Regions from separate parts of the Streptomyces sp. NPDC060209 genome, predicted to be linked through region 1. Evidence: riboswitches for the same ligand, from Rfam matches in the RefSeq annotation. Region 1 holds a riboswitch; the other holds the start of a gene.
The links. Region 1 has a riboswitch for ZMP and ZTP ahead of ACFWFI_RS09435 (bifunctional 5,10-methylenetetrahydrofolate dehydrogenase/5,10-methenyltetrahydrofolate cyclohydrolase). Riboswitches for the same ligand answer to the same signal wherever they lie in the genome.
Positions count from the first base shown of each region.

Region 2: it holds a riboswitch for ZMP and ZTP, as region 1 does, so the genes downstream of both, glyA (serine hydroxymethyltransferase) here and ACFWFI_RS09435 (bifunctional 5,10-methylenetetrahydrofolate dehydrogenase/5,10-methenyltetrahydrofolate cyclohydrolase) in region 1, are expected to answer to the same signal.

Region 1 covers NZ_JBHWZS010000032.1:11,683-15,885, forward strand. Annotated here, with positions in the region: gene ACFWFI_RS09425 (fumarylacetoacetate hydrolase family protein) at 1-312, shown strand, start outside; gene ACFWFI_RS09430 (SDR family NAD(P)-dependent oxidoreductase) at 309-1,154, shown strand; gene ACFWFI_RS09435 (bifunctional 5,10-methylenetetrahydrofolate dehydrogenase/5,10-methenyltetrahydrofolate cyclohydrolase) at 1,054-1,920, opposite strand; ZMP/ZTP riboswitch at 1,942-2,027, opposite strand; gene ACFWFI_RS09440 (hypothetical protein) at 2,083-4,095, opposite strand; gene ACFWFI_RS09445 (hypothetical protein) at 4,110-4,203, opposite strand, start outside.
Region 2 covers NZ_JBHWZS010000093.1:19,370-23,572, reverse strand. Annotated here, with positions in the region: gene ACFWFI_RS19420 (nuclease-related domain-containing protein) at 1-339, opposite strand, end outside; gene glyA (serine hydroxymethyltransferase) at 497-1,777, opposite strand; ZMP/ZTP riboswitch at 1,816-1,938, opposite strand; gene ACFWFI_RS19410 (hypothetical protein) at 2,122-3,750, shown strand; gene ACFWFI_RS19405 (non-homologous end joining protein Ku) at 3,780-4,203, opposite strand, start outside.

The DNA.
Region 1 (4,203 bases):
GTCAACGGCGTGACCGTCGGCGAGGACCTGCTCTCCAACATGAGCTGGACGTTCGAGGAGATGACCGCCTACGCGTCACGCGGCACCCGGGTCGTCCCCGGCGACGTGCTCGGCTCCGGCACCTGCGGCAACGGCGGATGCCTCGCCGAACTGTGGGGCCTGCGCGGCGAACAGACCCCGCCGCCGCTGAAGCCCGGCGACACCGTCACCCTCACGGTCGAGGGCATCGGCACGCTGACCAGCACTGTCGTCCCGGGTGCCGAGCCCGTGGCACTGCCGGCCGGCCGGCGCCGTGGCAGGGAGCGGCCGTGACCGGCCCGCGCGCCGGGCGGCTCCTGGACAAGGTCGTGGTCGTCACGGGTGCCGCCCGTGGTCAGGGCGCCGCCGAGGCGGAGGCCCTCGCCCGTGAGGGTGCCCGGGTCGTCGCCACCGACGTGGAACCCGGGGACGGCTGCCGGCGGCTCGACGTCACCAGTGAGAAGGACTGGGCCGGACTGGCCGCCGAGTTGCGGGACTCGTACGGCCGGGTGGACGGCCTCGTCAACAACGCCGGCATCACCTGGCGCGCCCGGGTCGGCGACGTACGCCCCGAGGACATGGCTCGGGTCCACGCGGTCAACGTCACCGGTCCCCTCCTCGGCATCCAGCACCTCGCTCCGCTGATGCCCCGCGGCGCCTCCGTCGTCAACATCGGCTCGTCGGCGGCCCTCACCGCCCACTATCCGGTCGCCTACACCACGAGCAAGTGGGCGCTGCGGGGCCTGTCGAAGACCGCGGCGCTGGAGCTCGGCACACGGGGCATCCGCGTGAACACGGTCCACCCCGGCTACATCGAGACCGAGATGACCGCTTCCGCCGCGCCGGCGTTCCGCGACGCGAACGTCCGGGAGACACCGCTGGGCCGCACCGGGACGGTCGACGAGGTCGCCCCGCTGGTCGTCTTCCTGCTGTCGGACGAGTCGTCCTTCATCACCGGTGCCGAGATCCCCGTGGACGGCGGCCTCACCGCGCACGGCGGCGTCAAGTCCGTCTCCGACGCCCTGCTCGACGGGCTCAGCGCTCCTGGGTCCCCAGCTGCCCCGCCGCCGCTCGCACCGTCTGCGCCAGAAGGACCGCGATGGTCATCGGCCCGACGCCGCCGGGGACCGGGGTGAGCAGACGGGCGCGGGTGAGGGCGGACTCGAAGTCCACGTCGCCCACGTTGCCCGGGTTGTATCCGGCATCGATCACCACCGCGCCGGGCTTGATGTCCTGGCCTCGGATCAGGCCGGGCCGCCCCACTGCCGCGACCACGATGTCGGCCCCCTGAACGATGCCCGGCAGGTCGGCGGTGCGGGAGTGGCAGTACGTGACCGTCGCGTCCTTCGCGAGCAGGAGCATCCCGGCCGGCTTGCCGAGAATCGCGCTGCGCCCCACCACGACCGCGTGCTTGCCCGCGAGTTCGACGTCGTACGCCTCGAGCAGCCGCATGATCCCGCCCGGAGTGCAGGACACGAAGCCCGGCCGCGCGAAGCTCATGGCGGCGAAGGAATGCATCGTGACCCCGTCGACGTCCTTCTCCGGGGCGATGGCCTCGAACGCCGCTCGCTCGTCGATGTGCGGTCCGCAGGGGTGCTGGAGCAGGATTCCGTGCACGTCCGGATCGTCGGACAGGCCGGCGAGGGTGCCGATCAGTTCGGCGGTCGTGGTGGTGGCGGGCAGACCGATGTGGCGGGACCGGATACCCGCCTTCGCACACCGGGCCCGCTTCATGCGGACGTAGGTGGCCGAAGCGGGATCCTCTCCCACCAGCACCGTCGCCAGGCAGGGACTGGTTCCCGTGCGTCGTGAGATGTCCGCTGCCGTGGCAGCGGTCTCTTCGGCGATGCGACCGGCAAGGCCGGTGCCGTCCATGAGCTGGGCAGTCCGGATCACGGACATCGTTGCCTCCAGGCGTGGCTGACCACTCGCCCAGGCGCACGGCAACGACTCCTCGTCAGACCGCTCCCCGGTGGTGCTCCACCTCAGCGCCAGTCACGGCCCACGCGGCACTGTAGTGGACGCCGCGTGCTCACTGTGCCCCCTTTTCGGGGTGCCGTGGGATCAGGATTCCTCCAGCACGTCGAAGCGGAGCCCGCTCGAACCGCTTCCCGTACCGCTGCGCTTGCGCCGTGTGGTCCAGGCGTGGACGGTGCCGTCGCTCGCTCGTGCGTACTGGCGGCTGCGCTCCACACGGATACCGGAACGCGGCACCTCCTCCTCGTGGACCCAGTCGGTCTCCGTCAGCAGGCGGCCGAGGGGCCTGGGCGGGGCCCATTCGCTACGGACCAGCCGGACGAGGTGGAGCCGGTAGGACTCCTGGTCCGCGAGGCTCTGCGGCACCAGCGGATACCAGTGCGCCGGAACTTCGGTGGCGACCTTGTAGTGGGTACGGCGGTCAGGCACGGCGCTCTCGGGCGGAGGGAGCGGGGCGGGCGCCGCACCGTCAGTCGCGGCAGGCGGGGCTGGAGGGGCCGGTGTCGCACCGTCAGCCGGAGCAGGCGGGGCTGGAGGGGCCGGTGTCGCGCCATCAGCCGCCGCGGGCGGGGCAGCCGGGGCGGGCGGGGCGGGCGCCGTACCGTCAGCCGCGGCAGGTGGAGCTGGAGGGGCGGCGGGCTGGGCAGGTGTCGCACCATCAGCCGCCGCAGCCGCCGCAGGCGGGGCAGCCGGGGCGGGCGGGGCCGGTGCCGGTGCCGCACCATTGGCCGGGGTGACCGCTACCGGGCCAGGAGGTGGTCCGGCGATCCATCGGTTGTACCGGTCGATCGGCTGGTCGGCGCGGTCGGCGACAGTCTCCTCGACGGCCCAGGCGAGATTGGCCTGTTCGTCGCGCAGGAGGAGCACGGACTCCAACGGCGGGCTCTCCAGCCCTCCGGAAAGCGACGCCGCGCGGTAGAACCACGGCGACGGAGCGGGTGTCGCGCTGTCACTCCCGCCTCCCATGGCGGCACCGCCGGACGTTTCGCCCAAGCCGTAGACGTTCCAGTCGGCGTCCTCCGCCGTGGCGTGGGCGAGGACGGACTCACCGCCGAAGACATCCGAGACGGTGCATTCGACGACCCTGCTGAGCGATCCCGCCAGTGTCGGAAGAGGAGCGCAGAACCAGTCGTTGTCGTAGACCGTGGCGAAGGCCACCAGCAGCAGCCGGCCGAGGTCCGCGGGTGACGCGTCGATCGAGCCGAAGTCGATACGGGCGTCCTCCATCTCCCAGAAACGGGCGACGGGCATACCGCCGTATCCCGCCGGTGTGGGAATGGTCTTCCGCTGGTCGCGGGTCACCATCGCCTCGGCGACCGGCACACGGGCCGGCGGGGCGTCGACGGCCCACCAGTCGAGGTGCCCGCCGTGGTACTCGGCTGCCCGCAACTCGACCTCGGGCAGCGTGGAGGCACGGACGGAGAAGGAATACTCCATGCGGTTGCGGTCCCAGGTGTTCGCCGCGGGTTCGACCGGCTCCGGCACCCGTGTCTTCCACCACGCGAGCCACTGCGCGGCGGTCGACGCCAGCGCCTCGCGGCTCTCGGACGGCACTCCGAACTTCTCCGCGGCGGCCTCGTCGCGCGCGGCGATGCGCTCCAGCCACTTCGCGAGGGCCACCGGGTCGGGAAGCCGGTCACGGACGGTTGCCGCCAAGGCGGCCGGAGCCAGGCCCCCGTACGGGCCGAAGGAGCAGACCCGGGCGAAGGCGGGGAGCAGTCCGAGGAGTCCGGCACCGGCCAGCGCACGCCTCCAGCGAATGGCGCCGGTGATGGAGAGACGTGCGTCCGGGCCGTCCTGGAGTTCCTGCTCGACCAGCGATTCGAGCACCATCGTCGAGGGGTCGTACGGCTTCCACCTGTCGCCTTCGGCGGTGGCGTCGCCTGCCGCGGCTTCCTCCGTCACGTCACCGCGCCAGTTGTCCAGCGGGTGCCTCTCCTGCGCGATCGACACGTTCACCGGCGTGGCGGCGTCGTCGCCCCTGAACTCGCCGAAGCCGTACTGCCGGGCGAGGAACCATGCCGCATCGTGGGTGGCGGCGGCGAGTGCCTCCTCCACGCCCGCATCGCGCGGCACGGGTTCGTACCGGAACATTGCCATGATTCCTCCACGGGTTAATGGAAGCCCCAGGTCCCCGGCTCGGCCCACTGCACCGGCAGCACGCCGCGCAGCTCTGTGAAATCGCTCAAGTCCATGCCGCGGACGCGT
Region 2 (4,203 bases), on a different contig from region 1:
TTCCCCCACTCCCTCGGGCACGGACACCGGCTCGGCCAGGGGCGCCGCCTCCCGTCCCGCGCCCCGTTTCCGCATCCCCCGCATGGGCGGGATCCTCGGGACCTGTGGCGGCACGGGCGGGCTGGGCGGCCCGGTCGGCGCGTCCTCACCGACGAGGGCCGGCAGGTCCGGGACCTGGCGCGCGAGTGCGTCGGTAACGGCGTCCCGGTAGCGCGGGTGCAGGACCGTGATCGTGCCGCTGCCCCTGTCCGCCCATCCGATCGCGGTGCCGTCCGGCAGGTTCACATAGAGCCGGTCGTGCCCGAAGAGCTGCCATGACGTGACCTTGAGATCCTGCATCGTGCCCCCTCTGTTCACCCCTCCGGCATCCTTGCTCCCTCAGCCTGTACGGCGGGTCGGCCCCCGCACAGGGCGCAGAGCGGGCGCGCGGAGTCGGGAGCACGGCGTTCCGGAGCAGTCCGGGCCCTGTGTGCCCCGGACTGCTCCGGCGCCCCGGTCAGACCAGGGGGAGGCCAGGCGCCGGATAGGCGTCCATCATGGTCCTCACTTCGTCCCTGACCTTGGAAACGGTCGTTTCATCACCTGTACGAGCGGCATCGACCACGAGATCGATCCACTGCGCGACCGCCGCCATCTCGGAGGCGGGAATGCCCCGGGACGTCAGGGCGGGGGTGCCGATGCGGATGCCGGACGGGTCGAAGGGCTTGCGGGGGTCGTAGGGGACGGTGTTGTAGTTGACGACGATCCCGGCCCGGTCGAGCGCCTTGGCCGCGATCTTTCCGGAGACACCCTTGCCGGTGAGGTCCGCCAGCAGCAGGTGGTTGTCCGTGCCGCCGGACACGAGGTCGAAGCCGCGTGCCGCCAGTTCCTCGCCCAGCGCACGGGCGTTGGCGACGACCTGGTGGGCGTACGCGGAGAAGTCCGCCCCGGCCGCCTCCTTCAGCGCGACCGCGATGGCGGCGGTGGTCTGGTTGTGCGGACCGCCCTGGAGCCCGGGGAAGACGGCGCGGTCCACGGCCCTGGCGTGCTCGGCCCGGGTCAGCAGCATCGCCCCGCGCGGCCCGCGCAGGGTCTTGTGGGTGGTGGTGGACACCACGTCGGCGTACGGGGCGGGCGAGGGATGCGCACCCCCGGCGATCAGCCCGGCGATGTGGGCGACGTCGGCCACCAGCACCGCTCCCACCTCACGGGCGATGTCGGCGAACCCGGCGAAGTCGATCACCCGGGGCACGGCGGTGCCGCCGCAGAAGATCACCTTGGGCCGCTCCGCACGCGCCAGGTCGCGCACCTCGTCCAGGTCGACGCGCCCGGTGTCGCGCCGCACTCCGTACCGCACCCCCCGGAACCACGTACCCGTGGCCGAGACGCCCCAGCCGTGGGTGAGGTGCCCGCCCATCGGCAGCGACATCCCGAGGACGGTGTCGCCGGGCTGCAGGAACGCCAGGTAGACGGCGAGGTTGGCCGGGGAGCCGGAGTACGGCTGGACGTTGGCGTGTTCCATCCGGAACAGCGCCTTGGCGCGCTCGACGGCGAGCGTCTCGACCTGGTCGATGACCTGCTGGCCCTCGTAGTAGCGCTTGCCGGGGTAGCCCTCGGAGTACTTGTTCTGCAGGACGGTGCCGGACGCCTCCAGCACGGCGGCGGACACGTAGTTCTCACTGGGGATCAGACGCAGGGTGTCCGCCTGGAGACGCTCCTCGGCGTTCACCAGGGCGGCGAGTTCGGGATCCGCCGCTGTCAGGGCGGGGCGGCGGGAATCGGACGGCTGTACGGCCACGGGGATCCTCCCGGGTCGGTCGCACGGGGCGACATGGACCCGGATGCCCAGGCGGACGGCCCTCCGGCGATGACGCCCCGGGCATGCCCGGAGTGTGCCGCTCCCTCGTGGTCGTTTCCACGGAGCACCCTGCCGGGTACGCGCCAGTCGCGGCACTCCGCACCCTACTGCGGGGAGGTCCGTTCCGACACCGCGCCGGGCACGCGCCGGCCGAGGCATCCCGCACCATAACGGCGCCAACGTCCTCAAGCACGCGTGAACGGGCACGAAACTGGGCAGCTACCCGGGGACCTGACGGGGTTCGGCGGTGGGGGGCCGTGATGGATTCACGTGATCATTCGGGCATGTCCGGGGCCAGACCCGGGGCCGGGCAGGAGCACGGCTGGGGGACCGTTCAGCCGCCTCCTCCTCCCGCCCGGCCTCCGACGGCAGGCCCGCCGCCACCGGGGGGCGCGCTGCGGGCAGTCGCCGCCGGACTGCTCAGCCTCTCCGGCCTGGGACTCGGCCACGTCCTGGTGCGCCGTCGGCGCAGGGCGGCGGTGATCTGGGCGGCGACCGCGGTCTTCCTGTTCGTCGCGCTGCCCGCCGATCCGGACGGGGTGCCCGCCGCCCTCGTCGCCGCGTATCTCCTGCTGCTCGTCCTCGCGGGGGCCGACGCGGCCCGCATCGCCCTGCGCACGGAGTTCGGTCCGTGGTCCCGGCCCGTCCTGGCCGCGGTGCTCGGACTGCTCCTGCTGGCCGTTCCGGTCGCCGGGACCGTCGCCTACGGCTCCGCACGCGACGAGGCCACGGAGCAGGAGCTGCTCGGCCGGCTGGAGGAGGGTGACAACCTGGTCGCCAAGGCGGCGAAGAGCTCGTTCCTCCTCTCCGCGCCCGACTACCGGTACGCGCTCACCCTCTACCGGGAACTGGGCGAGGACCACCCCGGATCGCGCGCCGCCGCGCTCGTGCCCAGGCGGCTCGAGGCCTATTACGCCGCTGTCGCCACGCCGTACCGTGCGAAGAACCACTGCGCGGCGGTCGAGCCCCTGACCTATCTGCGTACGCTCCCCGACACGGTGGACCGCAAGCTGCTCGGCGATCTCACCGACTGGCCCGACACCCCGCTCGCGGAGTCGCTGTACGGCTGCGGAGTCTCCCGGCTGGGCGGCACGGGGCCGGATTCCGGCAGCAAGGAGCTGGGCACCCTGCTGCGCACGTTCCCCCGGTCCGCCCAGGCCGGGCAGGTGGGCCCGGCCGTCAGCGGGACGATACGACAGCAGGTGGCCGGTCTGAAGGGTGCGGAACCCTGCACCGTGACCGACCAGCTGCGCCTGACGAGCACCCTGGTCGCGGAGCTGCCCGAGACCTCCGTCCCCTCCCTGGCACAGCAGGCCGACGCCGGCGTACGCGACGGGGTGTACGCCTGCGGTGTGGACGAGTTCAAGGACAAGCGGTTCGCCGACGCACGCCAGACCCTGACGGACTTCGCGGACACCTACAAGGAGGACGGGCGCAGGCAGCACGCCCGGGACATATCCACGGCGGCCGAGATAGCGGAGGTCCGGCCCTCGGCGGGCAAGCGGCTGCCGGGGAGCGGCAAGCCGGGCGGCGTCCGCATGGAGCTCGTCATCAGCAACGGCGCCCCCAACGACGTCGAGGTGCTCTACACGGGTCCGGTCACCGGGACGGTGAAGCTGAAGACCTGCGGCAGCTGCGAGCGGTTCAGCAGCGAGGCCACCGGCGCGGCGGGCGCCTGCAGGGCGAACGGCACGTCGTACCCGAAGGCACGGCTGCGGCTGCCCGCGGGCGAGTACCACTTCCTGTACAAGCACGGCACGGGAGCGACTTCGGCCGTGGACAGTTACGCCTCCGGTTCCAAGGTCGAGCCCGGCTACACGTACACGAGCTGCACCTATGTCATCGAGAGGGACCCGTACGGACTGGACCTTCCCGCCCTGCCGGATCTGCTGAAGCCCGCCTCCGCGCCCTGAGCAGCGGCCTCGGCCCACGCGGCCACGCGTCAGGCCGAGGTGCGCTTGCGGGTGCCCCGGGCAGTCTTCTTCGCCGCGGGCTTCTTCGCCGATGCCTTCTTCGCGGTCGCCTTCTTCGGCGCGGGCTTCCTGGCCGAGGTCCCCTTCGTCTCCGTCTCCTTCGCGGCCGGCTTCTTCGCGGCGGTCTTCTTCGCAGCCGCCCTCTTGGGTGCCGCCTTCTTCGACGGGGCCCGCTTCGAGGAGGCTCCGGACTTCTTCGCTCCGCCGCGGCCGGACCCGATGGGGTGGACGTCCGCGACCTCGTCCCCGTGCCCGCCGTCCTCCGCGTGCGACTCCTTCGCCGCCCGGACGCTGCTTTCCAGCGCCGCCATCAGGTCGATGACCTTGCCCCCGGGCTCCTCGGCCTCCTCCTCCGCGACGGGTTCACCGGCCGCCTTCGCCGCGACGAGTTCC